DNA from 4 places in the Xylanibacillus composti genome. Region 4 is predicted to be linked to each of the others. Evidence: riboswitches for the same ligand, from Rfam matches in the RefSeq annotation. Region 4 holds a riboswitch; each other region holds the start of a gene.

Region 1 (3,585 bases), on a different contig from region 4:
CCAATTACGATTATGATATTGCTAGGCTTTTATTACGCCTTGCCGCGGGAAATCGAGGAAGCCGCAATTGTAGACGGCTGTTCGGTCAATCGCATGTTCATTCGCATTATATTGCCTATGACCTCCTCGGTGATGGTTACGGCGGCCATTATCAACATGATTTACAATTGGAATGAGTTTGTGTTCGTCAATACGTTTATCAGCTCGGATACGCTGAAGACATTGACGGTAGGGGTGCAGAACTTTGTCGGACAATATTCGACAGACTGGGGGGCGATCGGCGCAACCCTGATGATCAGCATCCTGCCCATTCTGCTCGCCTTTCTCATTATGAGTGATCGAATCGTAGAAGGCATTGCGGCCGGCTCGGTGAAAGGCTAGATGGCGTCAACGAAAGCTGTCCTTAAGTTATTGTAGCTTGAGGATGGCTTTTTTTTTGTGATTTCGCTGCCGCGCAGTTGGCTGAACGGCAGGGCTGAGGGGAAGCCCTGCCGCGGTACGATTAATAGTCTAGGCGATCTGTGATGTAGCCGGAAACATGCCAATTTTGCTGCGAGTCATAGAACTTGTAGTAGTTGCCGACCGGCAGGGAAAGTCCGTAGGCGGTTCCTGTCACCTGCGCTACGAGATTGTAGTTCTTGTAAATATCAAATTTCCCGTAGATCGAGTCGTTTGTTGTGTTCCCCAGCGACACGAGCCTAAATTCGTAACGGTCGCCGGCAGCGTTGTGGACTATGGCATTGAAAAATGCTTGATTGCCAGACTGAAGCGGATGCTCGGTCCAACTGGCAATAGCGTTGCCTCTGACCGGATACTGATCTCCGGTCAAACCATCGACCACATACAGGGCCCGCTCGGAGAAAATCCCATGCACGTACGTTGCAGGGGCGGCAGAGCCGCCAAGCGATAACGATAGGGCAACGACAATCAGCATCATGACAGCGCTTACGCGAAATTTCTTGCTCATATCAATTCCCTCCTTCATTCATTGAATTCCCCTCACTCGTATAGTAGCATGGCCAGACAAATATTGCCTATCGTTCTAGCAACAATCGGGAGCCGCCGAATGGCATATTAGCAGCAATTCCTGATTAAGAGGAGGATTGTACAATTCTACAGGGGAAGAAGTTAGTAATAATTGTCGCTTCCTGTAGAATATCGTCATGAGAGTTGCTATAATGCTAGTAGCGATAGCGACAAGGGCAAACTATTCGAAAGAATAGGACGCAAAGCTATAGGGGCTTCTTCCTTAAAGGAAAGCCAGCCAGCTGCACGATCAAGAGGACTGCCCGCATTCGGGCGGTTTTTTTGCGCTATTGGACAACTTTGGAGAAGACTGGAGAGATGAAAAGGATGGGTGGATGGTTAAGCAAGTTCAGATTCAAAAACATGTCGTTGAGCCAGAAGTATGGCATTCCTCTCGCTATCACGATCGTCTTGTTCGTGGCCTCAACTGTGATGGTTGCTATACTGCTGAACAATGTCGGCAGAGAAATCAATGAGGTGGAAAGAACAGGAGAACGAGCGTTGAAGATGAGCGAAATGGGTTCGCTGTTCCGGGCCAAGGATATTCGGATTGCCGATTTCATTCAAACTTGGAGCGCGGTTCCGATTTCCGAGTTTCAGGAGCGCAGTGCGAGATTCAATCAGCTGGAGCAAGAGATTCGGGCTGGTCTGGATGAATCGGCGGAGTTTCTGGAAATTTTCGAACGCGTTATCGAAAGCGACAGCAAGTATAACGAGCTGTTTCTGGAGAAGCTGGTGCCTGCACTGAATGCCGGCAATATGATAGAAGTAGAGCTGCTGCGGGGAGAGACCGCGTCGCTTCGCGCAGAAACGGTCAGCATTTTGGGAGAGCTTATCGAAATTGTCTCGGCGGAGCAGATTGCGGCGGTAGAGGACGCCAATGCCCAGGCAGCGTTTTCACTCTATATGCTGATCGGTGCCGTTATCGTTTCCTTGATTCTAAGTTTGTTCATTACATATTTTGTAAGTCGCTTGATCAGTCGCAATATTAAGGAAGTCATAGAGATTGGCGGCGAAATCGCGAACGGCAATCTTGCTGTGAAGAATATCAGCTATGAAAGCCGGGACGAGATCGGGCAATTGGCGAAGACGATTAATTATATGAGCAGCAGCCTGCGCGAGATGGTCAGGGGCATCTCATCCATCTCTCAGACAGTTTCCAGCCAGAGCGAGGAATTGACGCAAATGGCGAGAGAGGTCAAGGCAGGCAGCGAGCAAATCGCAACTACGATGCAGGAACTCGCTTCCGGGACTGAAATACAGGCTCGTTCCGCTACCGAAATTGCCGAGCTGGTTGAAACATTGAACGAGCAGGTAGCTGTGGCCAATCAGGATGGCGACGCGCTGAATGACGCATCGGCGAACGTTCTGGCCCAGTCGACGAATGGCACGGTTCAGATGGAACAGACGGCCAAGCAGATGACGGCGATCAATGGCATTGTCCAGGATGCGCTCGGCAAGATGCGGAATCTGGAACAAAGCGCGGGCAATATTTCCAATCTGGTGCAGGTAATTCAGGAAATTGCTTCGCAGACAAACCTGCTAGCGCTCAACGCTTCGATCGAGGCGGCCCGCGCAGGCGAACACGGCAGAGGTTTCGCGGTAGTCGCGTCTGAGGTGAAGAAGCTGTCCGAGCAGGTTGAGCGTTCTGTTAACGAAGTGACCGGCATTATCGCGGGCATTCAGAAGGACACTCAAGTGATGGTTGAGTCGCTGCAGGGCGGATACCAGGAGGTAGAGGAAGGCACGCAATCCATGAACGCGACCAAGGAAACGTTCGACAGCATTACGGAAGCCGTCAATCAGATGGTCGAGCGCATAGGCAGCGTGTCGATGGGACTCAAAGCGATCAGCAGGCATGGCGAGAAAATCGGAACGACGAGCCAGGAAATTGCCTCCGTATCGGAGGAGGGCGCGGCCGGCGTCGAACAGACCTCTGCCTCGGCCCAGCAGCAGAACAGTTCGATGGAGGAAATTACAAGCAATGCAGAGCATTTGGCTGTGCTTGCAGAGGAATTGAACCAGATGGTCAGCAAGTTCAAACTATAAATTCGCAGGAGCATGAACAAGGCTGTCCCGCCGGTCAAGTGATGACATGGCAGGACAGCCTTTTTGCTGGTACGGTACGTATGCGGGATAGGTGGAATGGAGCATCGCACAGTCGATTTATAAGCAAAAATAATAGAAGGCAAACTTGGCGCCGTTTCAACATCAGGATGTTGATTTCACAGGGGAAGCAGTTTTTTTTTTTCGCATATTCACTGCACAGAGCCATACATATGAGTAAAAAGCGGCGCCCGTTGACACGTCGCAGAATGTACAAGCGATTCATAAAGGATTCAAATAATTCAGACTTTATGGTATAATGCTTACATAAATTCCCTTGGGCGATAATCTATTTAACTATCTATCATTCTATGCCTGTAATGATGAAAGCTGGGAACCTCAATATGCTGAATAAGGAGGATGTTGCAAGTGAAGCGTCGTATTGTATCTGGATTTATCCTTGTCTTAAGCGTGGCTGTGCTGGCGGCTTGCGGTTCAGGGGCAGGCACAACG
Region 2 (3,585 bases), on a different contig from region 4:
TCGTGCAATTCGCCGGAACGCTCCTTCAACACCGAGGCGTGGCTGGCCACTTCCTGCGTGGCGGAGCTTTGCTGCTGTGCTGTAGCGGCGCATTGCTCGATGCCTGCGGCGGCTTCTTCAGAAGCAGCTGCAATTTCGGTTGTGGCCAGACTGACCTTCTCGCTGTTGGCAGCGATTTGAACCAAATTGCTGGTGACGCTTTGAATGCGTTCAGTCATGGCGGCAACGGCTGCGTTAATGTGAGTGAAGTGGTCACGGCAGATGTGGATTTGCTGCTGGCCGCTTGCTACTCTGTCGTGTCCTTGCGCCATCGAATGCGCCATGTTCCGCGTCTCTGCCTGAATGCCCTGGATAATCTCCGCGATCTCTCCGACGGAAGCATTCACCTGCACGGAGAGCTTTCTGACCTCTGCGGCGACTACCGCGAATCCTTTGCCCGCTTCTCCGGCTCTGGCAGATTCAATCGCCGCGTTTAAGGCCAGCAAATTGGTTTGCTCCGCGATTCCCTTTATGACCTCACTCAGCTTGGAAATATCATCGATGCGCAGCTCCAAGTGATTGACCTTGTCCGTGGAATCTGCAACTAAGGCGGCCACTTCTTCAAACAGCTCGACCGAGCGTGCCATCTCCTGCTTCCCTTGATCGGAAGCCTGATGCACATTCTTCGCATGCGCTTCCAGCACCCTGCCGTCCTCGTTGGACAGCACGATCTGCTTATTCAACTGGTCAATCAAGCTGGAGATGTCCCCGGAGGTGCTTGCCTGTTCTTCCGCGCCTGCTGACAACTGCTGCATCGTAGCAGACACTTGCTCCGAGCCGGTGCGCACTTCGCTGGCCGCTTGCGTCAAGACGGCGCTTTGCTGATCGACCTGGCTTGAGATTTGCTTCAACTTTTGCATGATGTCGAGCAAGAACGCCACCATGGCATGGCTGGATCTTGCAAGCTGCCCAACCTCATCCTGACGCTGGGTATCCTTAGCATCCAGATGCAGCTGCAAGCTGCCGTCCGCAATTTCTTGCATCTGGTGAACAAGTCTGGCTACGGGCTTGGTGATGTGGCGGATAAGCAGGAACCCCAGCATAAAGACGATGAGGATGCATAAGGTGATTAACCCCCATGACAGAAGCATCTGTCTTTGATTCGCTTCGATCAGAGCTTGGACCTTGGCGACAGCGGTGTGCTCCAGATCCTGCTGCAGCACATCGATCACATGGCGAGTCTGATTAAATTCGTGCCTCAAGCGCTCCAGTTCTGACGCCGGCACATCCGTTTGATGGGTGATGAACTGTTCGACATCCTGCTGCCAATGGGTGAATTGCCGGAAGAAATCCTCATAGTGCGCGAGCACCTGGTCAGGCTGCAACCCATCGACCACGGTCAGGATGTCCCTGGCCTGATTCATCCGCTCCGTAACTTGAACGATGTTTTCATGGAAGTCTGACGTCCAGACTGCCAGTTGTTCAGAAGTAGCCGACTCATTGGCCTGAATGCTCATGAACGCTTGTTCCGCCTGGTAAAAGTCGCGGTCTGCATTCAATAAGTAATGCGTCGCATAGTAAAGCTCGTCGTACAATTCCTGTTCCAATTCCTCCGCTGTTGACTTGAGCGACTGCATGAGAAAGCCGTTGCTAACCACAAGAGCGACTGTAGCCAGCAGAAGTACTCCGAACAACTTGGTGCCGATTCTTAGATGATTGAACTTGGACAGCATGGATGCATCCCCCTTGGTCATAACCTTTTTTCAAACAAAAAATACACCCCGTCTACTGGCGTGTACTTCCTGAGCAAACGGCAGCTGGCTGGCATGGCAGCATGATGACGCTGCGGTAGCCCCTGTAGCTTTGCGTCACTACGTTTCCGTAGCTTTGCCTTGATCGAAGAATATGGAGTTTTTACGTAGAACCTGGCTGTATGGATCAATCCGAATTTTGTCATTAGTGTAAACGAAATCGAGTTATTTTACAATACAAATTTCGACAAGATTCCACACGCTGGTGTTGCGATTGGCGGAGGAGAGGGCGCCATGAAGTCCTTGTTGCTTCCAGCCCAATATGCGAATACTCGTTGCTACGTTCCTGCTCAATATGCTGGAATAGCGGCAAGAGCCGAGCTTGAAAAAAGTAACGGCGGTGAGCAGAAAGAGCAGAAAGAGCAGAAAGGTTGACCGGACCAGTCGTTTGAATCTGTAGCGGCCGCATATGTCCATTAGAGCGAAAAAAACGTTCCTTCGATTTTCTAGCGGCCGCATATGTCCATTAGAGGCCCAAAAAACCCGGTTTTGCTGGTTAGTGCATCGCTAATGGTCATTCGTGTCCGTTGCATTTCAAAAAAAGGCCAATACGCCCTCTGACGGTCATCTATGTCCGTTAAGGTTACATAAAGTCAGCGGCGGCGCTCTCATCAGCAAGGTCGATCGGCAGTGGCGGGGGCATAAGTGGTCACGAAAGATGCCAACTGACCCCCTTCGACCCGAGAACTGCGCCCGCGCATGTTTCTCGGGCGTTCGCCATTTCGCTTTAGTGATCGTTTGTTGATCGTTTGTTGATCGTAGGCATATATAATAGATTGCAACCTACTTCGACATTCTTCGACAAATCCACACAGATGGAGGATGACTAATTTGGCGGAATATGATGGAGCTAATTGGAGAATGGTACACAAGGCCGCAATGGGGAGAAGGGCACTGATCGGCATGCTGGCCAGCGTGCTTTTTTTGACCCAACTGGTAATCGCGGATACCGCGCATGCGGCTAGCGGCTGGAGCAACGTGAGTGGTGAAGAGGGCATAACTACGAGCCAGGGGAGTATGGTGCGACCTGATCTTATCGAATACAACGGGTATTTATATCTAATCTGGTCAGAGTTGTATGATGGAAATTATAGGGAAATGCACGTGATGCGTTATAACGGTACCAATTGGGAATCTGTCCAAGGAGGGGATGATGGCTGTGTCATGGTTGGCTGCGTCAATGCAGAAGCTGGGTCGCCTAATAATTCAGCGGTATTCCCATCTCTGGAAGTTTACGACGGCAAGCTCTTCGCCTCCTGGTATGAAAACTACACGATGATTAACTATCAAGCGAGGGTTAGGCAATATGACGGCGAACATTGGACGACGGTGGACGGCGGTACGCTTAATGTAAGTACGAACACAGCCAATGATCCCGATTTGATGGTGTATAATGATGAGCTCTATGCCATCTGGTATGAAGCGAACAATATTCATGTGAAGAAATATAGTGGTGATGCCGATTCGCCGCAGTGGAATCTCGTCACGCCTAACGGAGGATTGAGTTCAAATGCAGGCCTGAATCCAACGCTGATTGAGTTTCAAGGAAGCTTGCACGCGGTATGGCGGGAGATGGGGTCAGGGGTAAGCAAAGTACGAGTCAGCAGATATGAGGGCAACACTAATTGGGTATCTGTTGACGAGGGCGGACGGACGGAGAACCCGTCCTCGCATGCGTTGACTCCGCATGCGGCTGTATTCAACGATCAGTTGCATGTGATTTGGAAAGAAGCCAGCACCAATCGTATTCGCGTGCACGCCTATGATGGGGACGGCTGGAAGGATGTGAGTTCCG
Region 3 (3,585 bases), on a different contig from region 4:
GGCGATAGGCGAATTTTGGAGCAAGCTGTGGGACATGCCGCTGGAGCGGGCGTATCGCTGCGACTTCGAGGAATATCAGGAGCGTCCGGAAGGCTCGGATGACCAAGAGGTTCATATTTATATCTCCATCTAACAGCAAAGGAGCTGTACCGATACAAGCGAAAGGCATTCGCCCCGGAACAGCTCCTTTGCTGTTAACATGCATGTAGGCTGGTTGCAGCTTGACAGGATGATGCTGCATTAGAAGTTCGATGCTTCTGCTGGCTTTACGCCTTGGATCATTACGGTTGGATGGTCGGACAGATCTATCTCTGTCTTGCTGCCCAGTTCGCGGACAACGGGACGCTGCATATGGTTGGTGATTTTCACCACCAGCGCTTCCTTCCCCGACTGCAGCTTGACCATGGTTCCCGGCGGATATGCCGGAACGGCACGTACGAAATCATTAATCACTCCATGCGTATAGGCGAGCCCGCTCATGGCCATGATCGCTTCCATGGCTTCGTGCGGAAGCAATTCCTCTGAGGACACAGCGCGGTCGTACAGCTTGCACATGCTCCCGATTTGAGCATACTCATGGAAGGCGCTGCCTTTGATTCCTCTTGGCGCTCCGCTGCCATCCAGACGCTCATTATATTGGAAGGCGATATGCGAGGAGACAAGGCTTAATTCGCGCACATTCCGCAGCACCTGAAAGCCGGCTTCCGGCACCTTGTCCGCATCAGCGGTCACAGCCTCGCCAATACTGTGCAGCAGACAGCCTACAGCCAAATCCCGCAGCATGAGGTCGTTGTATCCGCGCTTGTTGCCAACCTGCAAAGCCAAGAGCGCGACGTTGACAGCATGCGCATACGGCGCGAGATCCATGGAAATGGTGGATGTCGGAATGGGAACCAGCACGGGACGGAGCTGTGTCTCGCGGATCAGCTTGCCTGCCGCGCTCAGGATGTCCCGCATTTGGATCGGTTTGCGGGCACGTACGGCGGCGTGGGCGTCCCGGATATTCTCCGCAATGTCGAGCCAAGTGGGCATATCTATCATTTCTTCAAGCGTGATGCCTTTGGAGATCGCATCCTCTATGACAAGGACGCGAATGCCCATATGCTTCAACCGAATCTGAAACTTGGGGTGTATGGTTTGGTTCGCTGCAATGAGGATGCGGCGTTGTGAATCATAGACGGGCATGGCCAGGATCATGCTTTTTTCATCATATTGATCGATCGGAATAATTCTCATGGTGTCCCTCCGTGTCTGCTGGTTTCTAGGATGGTCATCCGACTTATACGCAGAATAAAAAAAAGACACCCTTCAAGAGCGTCTTGCGATTCAATCCCAAGGATCTTCAAGGTAACCCAACCGTCATCATGCCGCACGCGAATCAGCACATGCTGGGCACCTAAGACTTGTGGCTTTGCGTCCCTGCCTTTCGACAGGTTTGCCATTTTCTCCTAGACCTATTTACTTGTACCCATTATAGCACGACGATAGACCTGGTGGAAGGACTAAATTCCTAGTCTCTTCCGATGATGTGAATCTTCTAACCTATATAAGAAGGTCTGCATGCGGCGACAGACCCTAGGCAACATCCGGCGTGCCGCGAGCCTGAACGAGAGTCTGCCTAATCCGGAGACGAACAAGCCATGATCCAATCTAGAATCAGATGTTGAACGCATCCCTTATCGCCCCGTCCTAAACTTGTGGCAGAACCAAGCCAGAGCCACACAGAGGCTCCAGCTAACGGAACTCACAGCCGCTAATGGACCTTTTTTGCAGCACATTTCATTCTTACGGAAGCTACAGCCCTTATGTACGCGTACCCCTGGGTTTTGTGCACATATTTCGTGCAATAAGCTCTCTCAGTTCCGTTAAAAGTAAAATCACCTGAAAATCAGTGAAATAGTGCTTCTGACTTCCGTTAGAGCTCTAGCTGCCATACTGGAACCGTGGAGAGACATACTTTTAGCATTCACTTCCACACGCTCACAGCCCTTTTGCTGCACCCCGTCCCCGTTCCTCACCGCACAAATGCCTGCTTCTATTGACAGTGTTTTTTTCAGTATGGTATATAATAGAAAGGAATATTTAGCACTCTCGTTGCTTGAGTGCTAACGCAATTGTCGCGTAACGACCAGAATGCCAGCACGCCCATTGTACGAATCGAAAGGAGACGAAATAATGGCGAAGAAGCAGTTCAAGGCGGAATCCAAGCGCTTGTTGGAGATGATGATCAATTCGATCTACACACAGAAGGAAATTTTCCTGAGGGAATTGATCTCCAATGCAAGCGATGCCATCGACAAAATTTATTACAAGGCGCTGACCGACGAACAGCTTGTATTTGACAAGGAGCAGTACTTCATTAAGATTACACCGGACAAATCGTCCCGCACGCTGACGATCTCCGATACCGGCATCGGCATGACGAAGGAAGAGCTGGAGAACAATCTCGGCGTCATTGCGAAGAGCGGCTCGCTTGCGTTCAAGCAGGAGAATGAAGCGAAGGACGGACATAATATAATCGGCCAGTTCGGCGTTGGCTTCTATTCCGCGTTCATGGTGGCGGATGTTGTTACGGTCAGGAGCAAGGCGCTCGGCAGCGAGGAAGCGTTCCAGTGGGAGTCCAAGGGAGCGGACGGCTATACGGTGAAGGCTTGCGAGAAGGAAACGGTCGGCACGGACATTATTCTGAAGATCAAGGAAAATACCGAGGACGAGCAGTACGACGAGTTTCTGGACCAGTACCGATTGAAGGCAATCATCAAGAAGTATTCTGATTTCATCCGCTATCCGATCAAGATGGACATCACCGGCAAGCGACCGAAGGAAGGCGAGGACAACGAGTTCGAGGATTACACCGAAGAGCAGGTTGTCAACAGCATGATCCCGATCTGGCGGAAAAATAAAAGCGAACTGACCGACGAGGACTACGAGAATTTCTACAACGAGAAGCATTACGGCTTCGACAAGCCGCTGGCGCATATTCATGTGAGCGCGGACGGCGCAGCGGTCTATCAGGCGATCCTGTTCATTCCGGAGAATACGCCGTTCGATTATTATACGAAGGAATATGAAAAAGGCCTGGAGCTTTATTCCAACGGCGTGCTGATCATGAACAAGTGCGCGGACTTGCTGCCGGACTACTTCAGCTTCGTGAAGGGCATGGTCGATTCGGAAGATCTATCGCTTAATATATCGCGCGAGATGCTGCAGCATGACCGCCAGCTGAAGCTCATTGCCAAGAACATCAAGAACAAGATCAAGGGACAGCTGCAAAGCATGCTGAAGGATGACCGCGAGAAGTACGAGAAGTTCTTCGCATCGTTCGGCAGACAGCTGAAGTTCGGTGTATACAACGAGTTCGGCGCGAACAAGGACGACTTGCAAGACCTGCTGCTGTTCACCTCGTCGAAGGAGAAGAAGCTCGTCACGCTGGACGAGTATGTGACCGGCATGCCGGAAGAGCAGAAATATATTTACTACGCAGCCGGCGAATCGATTGAGCGGCTGGAGAAGCTGCCGCAAACCGAGATGGTTGCGGACAAAGGCTACGAAATCCTGTACTTCACGGAAGACATCGACGAATTC
Region 4 (3,585 bases):
ATCTTATGAGCCGAGTTGATCGTTCCGTTGAATTTTAAGCGGAATCCTCGTCTGTCGTCGTCTGGATCAATGGACCCTGGTGCAATCTCCTCCAGTTCATAATCCGCGCCGGCCAATTTTCTTTCAGCTGTCACTCTGCCGTTCCCGTCCAGCGTTACTTGAAATACTTCAAGCGAATCTGAAAGCAATTGTTGGGAATTATCGAACAAATCAACCAGCACGGGCGCATCCAGACTCACTTCGTCATAGTTGTACTCGATTTCCCAAGTGATCGTTTGGGTTGCCCTTTCGTAGCTGGTAGAACGCTTGTCTAGGCGGACACCCCGATCTATGGTAACCTCTGCAGTGTCAGTTACCCCCTCGATATCGCCAAGATGCGTGAAGGTTGCCTCGTTCTTGAAGGACGTCTTCTCTAAATCCACAATATCGGTTGAATAAGCGATCCGATATGCCTTATTCGTATCGCCCAGCTCTACGATCAGCTCGCCGCCTGCATCTGTCACGCTATATAAGGCAGGATCCACTGCGGGCAGTACCGGTTCAACATCGCCGTTCAGCTTCACATTAAGCTCATAGACTTCAATCGAATCCAAATCCAAAGTAAGCCCTTCGGGAATCTTGTCCGTCAGCACTGCCCCGTAAACAGACTCAGTAACCTTATTGACATCAACGGTCCAGTCGATGCTTTTGGCGTTGAAGGAGCCGTTCCTCGGAATTCCATTCTTAGTTATTGGACTTTTGATGTCCGGCTTAAATCGGATTGTGAACGCAAGGAATTGCTTCTCCTTCACCTCGAATTCAATCCTTTGGGTGATTTCATTCTTGAACGATTCCTTGTTGAAGCCTGCCTCAAACCAGAGTGAGCCCTGTATATCGCTAAGTTTTTCGATCTGTTCGTTGAACGTCATCACAGCTTTATTCGTTCTGTGGTCAACTGTAAATGTGCCTACAGGACCTCTCACCGAATTCAGCGGAAATGACAGGCTGCCTGAAAACAGCTCGAACTGCTCTGGCAATTGAAAGGTGAAGGTCGCGCCATCCGAATAGCCGTGACCATTAGGCAGCGCCCAATCGTAATCCAGCCTGACAGTAGCATTTTGTTCCCAATCTACATCCAACTCTGCTTCACCGGGATCCCCATATACGGCGTACGTTACTGATTGATTACGATCCGTAATCGTCACTTTCAGATTGGATAGTATGTTTTCTGAAATTTCAGTCGCCGCTGCGTATACCGGGCCCAATCCTGCTCCTGCCCATGTTTGTATGGCGAATACCAGAGCAAGGACAAATGCGCTCGTCTTTTTCCACCAATGCAAGTCTTGCAATCCCTCCGTTCGAAATCTTTTGAAAAAAAATGTACTAACTTGAGCATGGACTACGCCCTAATGGATACATGGTTTCCCCTCCTTTGACAATTCGAAGTGCTCCTTCCGAATCCACCCAATCCTGGTGGATAACATTATTGTGCAAGGTCAATCTCAACAATTTCTATACATGTCCCCAAAAAAAAAAAGGAACTGAATCAAGCCAACGTCGGCTTGGAACAGTTCCTTCTTGAAGGAAAAGGGTTATGCCTGCACCCTCATTATAGATTTCTTGACCTAACAGCTTAAATCAGTATGCTCTCTCGGAAGTGTACAAATCGGAATTCTGGTACATCGACGACTGGACTTGCTTGCCGATAAACGCAGCGTCATACGTCGTATCGATTGTCCTCCATTCATCTTTTTCTTTCAGATAAACCTCATTCCAAGCGTGATATTCCGAAATATCGCTTCTATGGCCCATAACCAGCTTGGTCGGAATATCTACGCTTCTCAACATGGCAGCAAATATTGCGGCATAGTCGTAACAAATACCTGACTTTGACTCATAAGTTTGCTCCACAGACGGAATATAGCCGCTTTTTACACTTTTGGCCTTCTCATAATCGTAGGTAATATTGCTCACTACATATTGATAAATAGCTTTGATTTTCTCCTCATCCGTCTCCAGCTTCTCCGTCAGTGCCGCAGCTTTCTCGATCACGTCCATCGATTCATCCCATTGGATGTTTTGAATCGACTGCTGATACACTTCCTCAGGAGTCTGCGCTTTATATGTAACCTGCTGACCCTTAAGCAGCCTATATTTGTTTCCCGTCACTTGCTCCAGCAGCATGATGGAATAGTTCCCATCGCCCATCTGCAGCGGAAAAATATTGTATGACCCGGCATCATACGTGTACTGCTGCTCCCCCTTGCTAATACGAATCTTGATTTTGGCCAGATCCGCTGTCGGCGGCAAATTTACCTGTACAACGCCTCCTGCATCCTCTTCAAACAGGATGACCGGTGCGGGCTCTGCTGCCAATACGCTAGTTGGTGCCAACAATGCACAAATCAATACGCCATACAATACCCATTTCCATGTCTTCATCTTCTTACTCTCCTTTCGGAAACTGGCTGCCATCTTACATTTGTAAGGAAGGCCCTATAGCTTTGCGTCTCTAATTTTCATTAGATTTGCCTTTATCGTATTGAGAGTTGCAGTGTTTCATTATGCGAAGGATTAGGTTTCTATCAAAATCCCCTTCACGATTAATCGATGTGTTCCTGTGTCAATGGGGTGACAGGTAACGAGTGTAATTTCCTGCTTGGTCCCTTCCGGTTCCAATACCCATACTTCGTGCGGTTCCACATACAGTTTTTCCGTGACTTCATAGCGAAAAACCTGATTGCCTGTATCGACTTCAATGGCATCGCCTTCAGCCAGCTCGTCCAAGCGATTAAAGTTGCGGCCATAAGCATGGTTGCGATGACCGGCAATGGCATAATTGCCAACTTCCCCCGGCTTCCCTGTGTCAGCGATGCTGGCTGCTGTTGTTTTCAGGTTCTGCTCTGTTGCGCCTGTCAAGATAGGCAGCTCTAGATCAATCTTGTCGATATAAAGCATTCCCTCCATATCCAAGCCCAGTTGCACGGCCTTGCGCTCAGGATACGGCGCATCGTTGGATTCGCCTTCTTCCAGAAGGTCTTCCGCATAGTCAGCAGCCGGATGCTGCTCCGCTTCCGATTGAACCGGAAGTTGGACCGTGGCAAACGCTTCCTGCCAGCGGTTGACAAGCTGCTGCTGCTGCCTGTCGTAATACCACGCAGACAAGTGGGGATAGGCTAACAGCAAGATGCCTGCAGCAACCAGCACTCCGGATAAAATCTTCGTTCTCATACTCACCTTCCCAGCCCAGCAACTGAAATGCAATAAAAAAGAAAAAAGCAGTGCATTTCGGCAACTGGCTGCCATCTTACATCGTAAGGAAGGCCCTGTAGCTTTGCGTCGCTGCCTTTCGACAGGTTTGCGGTATCGATGAACTAGCTTATATAAACGTAGCATACCAAACTATTTGACTATTGGCAATGCTTGCATGAATAATTATCCGCGAATTTTGATTTTATAGTCCCTTTTTAAATATTCGTGTATCCGTTCAAAGTCAGTAGCCGAAAGAGATCGAAGAGGCTTGTCCCGTTCCCTGCCGAGAATAATGCCAATAGTTTGGCCCGCAAGTGCAGTATTCGGCATAATGCGGACACTGCCGTAAGCTTG

Evidence for each region. Region 4 has a riboswitch for cyclic di-GMP ahead of XYCOK13_RS00065 (transglutaminase-like domain-containing protein). Riboswitches for the same ligand answer to the same signal wherever they lie in the genome.
Region 1: linked by a shared signal. The riboswitch ahead of XYCOK13_RS00840 (methyl-accepting chemotaxis protein) and the one ahead of XYCOK13_RS00065 (transglutaminase-like domain-containing protein) in region 4 are both predicted to bind cyclic di-GMP.
Region 2: linked by a shared signal. The riboswitch ahead of XYCOK13_RS21120 (methyl-accepting chemotaxis protein) and the one ahead of XYCOK13_RS00065 (transglutaminase-like domain-containing protein) in region 4 are both predicted to bind cyclic di-GMP.
Region 3: linked by a shared signal. The riboswitch ahead of XYCOK13_RS19470 (HD-GYP domain-containing protein) and the one ahead of XYCOK13_RS00065 (transglutaminase-like domain-containing protein) in region 4 are both predicted to bind cyclic di-GMP.

Annotation. Positions count from the first base shown of each region.
Region 1 covers NZ_BOVK01000003.1:16,266-19,850, forward strand. Annotated here, with positions in the region: gene XYCOK13_RS00830 (carbohydrate ABC transporter permease) at 1-381, shown strand, start outside; gene XYCOK13_RS00835 (hypothetical protein) at 503-967, opposite strand; cyclic di-GMP riboswitch class I at 1,192-1,276, shown strand; gene XYCOK13_RS00840 (methyl-accepting chemotaxis protein) at 1,354-3,075, shown strand; gene XYCOK13_RS00845 (TAXI family TRAP transporter solute-binding subunit) at 3,493-3,585, shown strand, end outside.
Region 2 covers NZ_BOVK01000089.1:8,949-12,533, reverse strand. Annotated here, with positions in the region: gene XYCOK13_RS21120 (methyl-accepting chemotaxis protein) at 1-1,712, opposite strand, end outside; cyclic di-GMP riboswitch class I at 1,789-1,881, opposite strand; gene XYCOK13_RS21115 (hypothetical protein) at 2,025-2,165, shown strand; gene XYCOK13_RS21110 (S-layer homology domain-containing protein) at 2,622-3,585, shown strand, end outside.
Region 3 covers NZ_BOVK01000070.1:10,525-14,109, forward strand. Annotated here, with positions in the region: gene XYCOK13_RS19465 (GyrI-like domain-containing protein) at 1-133, shown strand, start outside; gene XYCOK13_RS19470 (HD-GYP domain-containing protein) at 241-1,236, opposite strand; cyclic di-GMP riboswitch class I at 1,344-1,450, opposite strand; gene htpG (molecular chaperone HtpG) at 2,176-3,585, shown strand, end outside.
Region 4 covers NZ_BOVK01000001.1:20,671-24,255, forward strand. Annotated here, with positions in the region: gene XYCOK13_RS00060 (collagen binding domain-containing protein) at 1-1,319, opposite strand, end outside; gene XYCOK13_RS00065 (transglutaminase-like domain-containing protein) at 1,618-2,421, opposite strand; cyclic di-GMP riboswitch class I at 2,436-2,522, opposite strand; gene XYCOK13_RS00070 (class D sortase) at 2,554-3,210, opposite strand; cyclic di-GMP riboswitch class I at 3,267-3,352, opposite strand; gene XYCOK13_RS00075 (FAD-dependent oxidoreductase) at 3,415-3,585, opposite strand, start outside.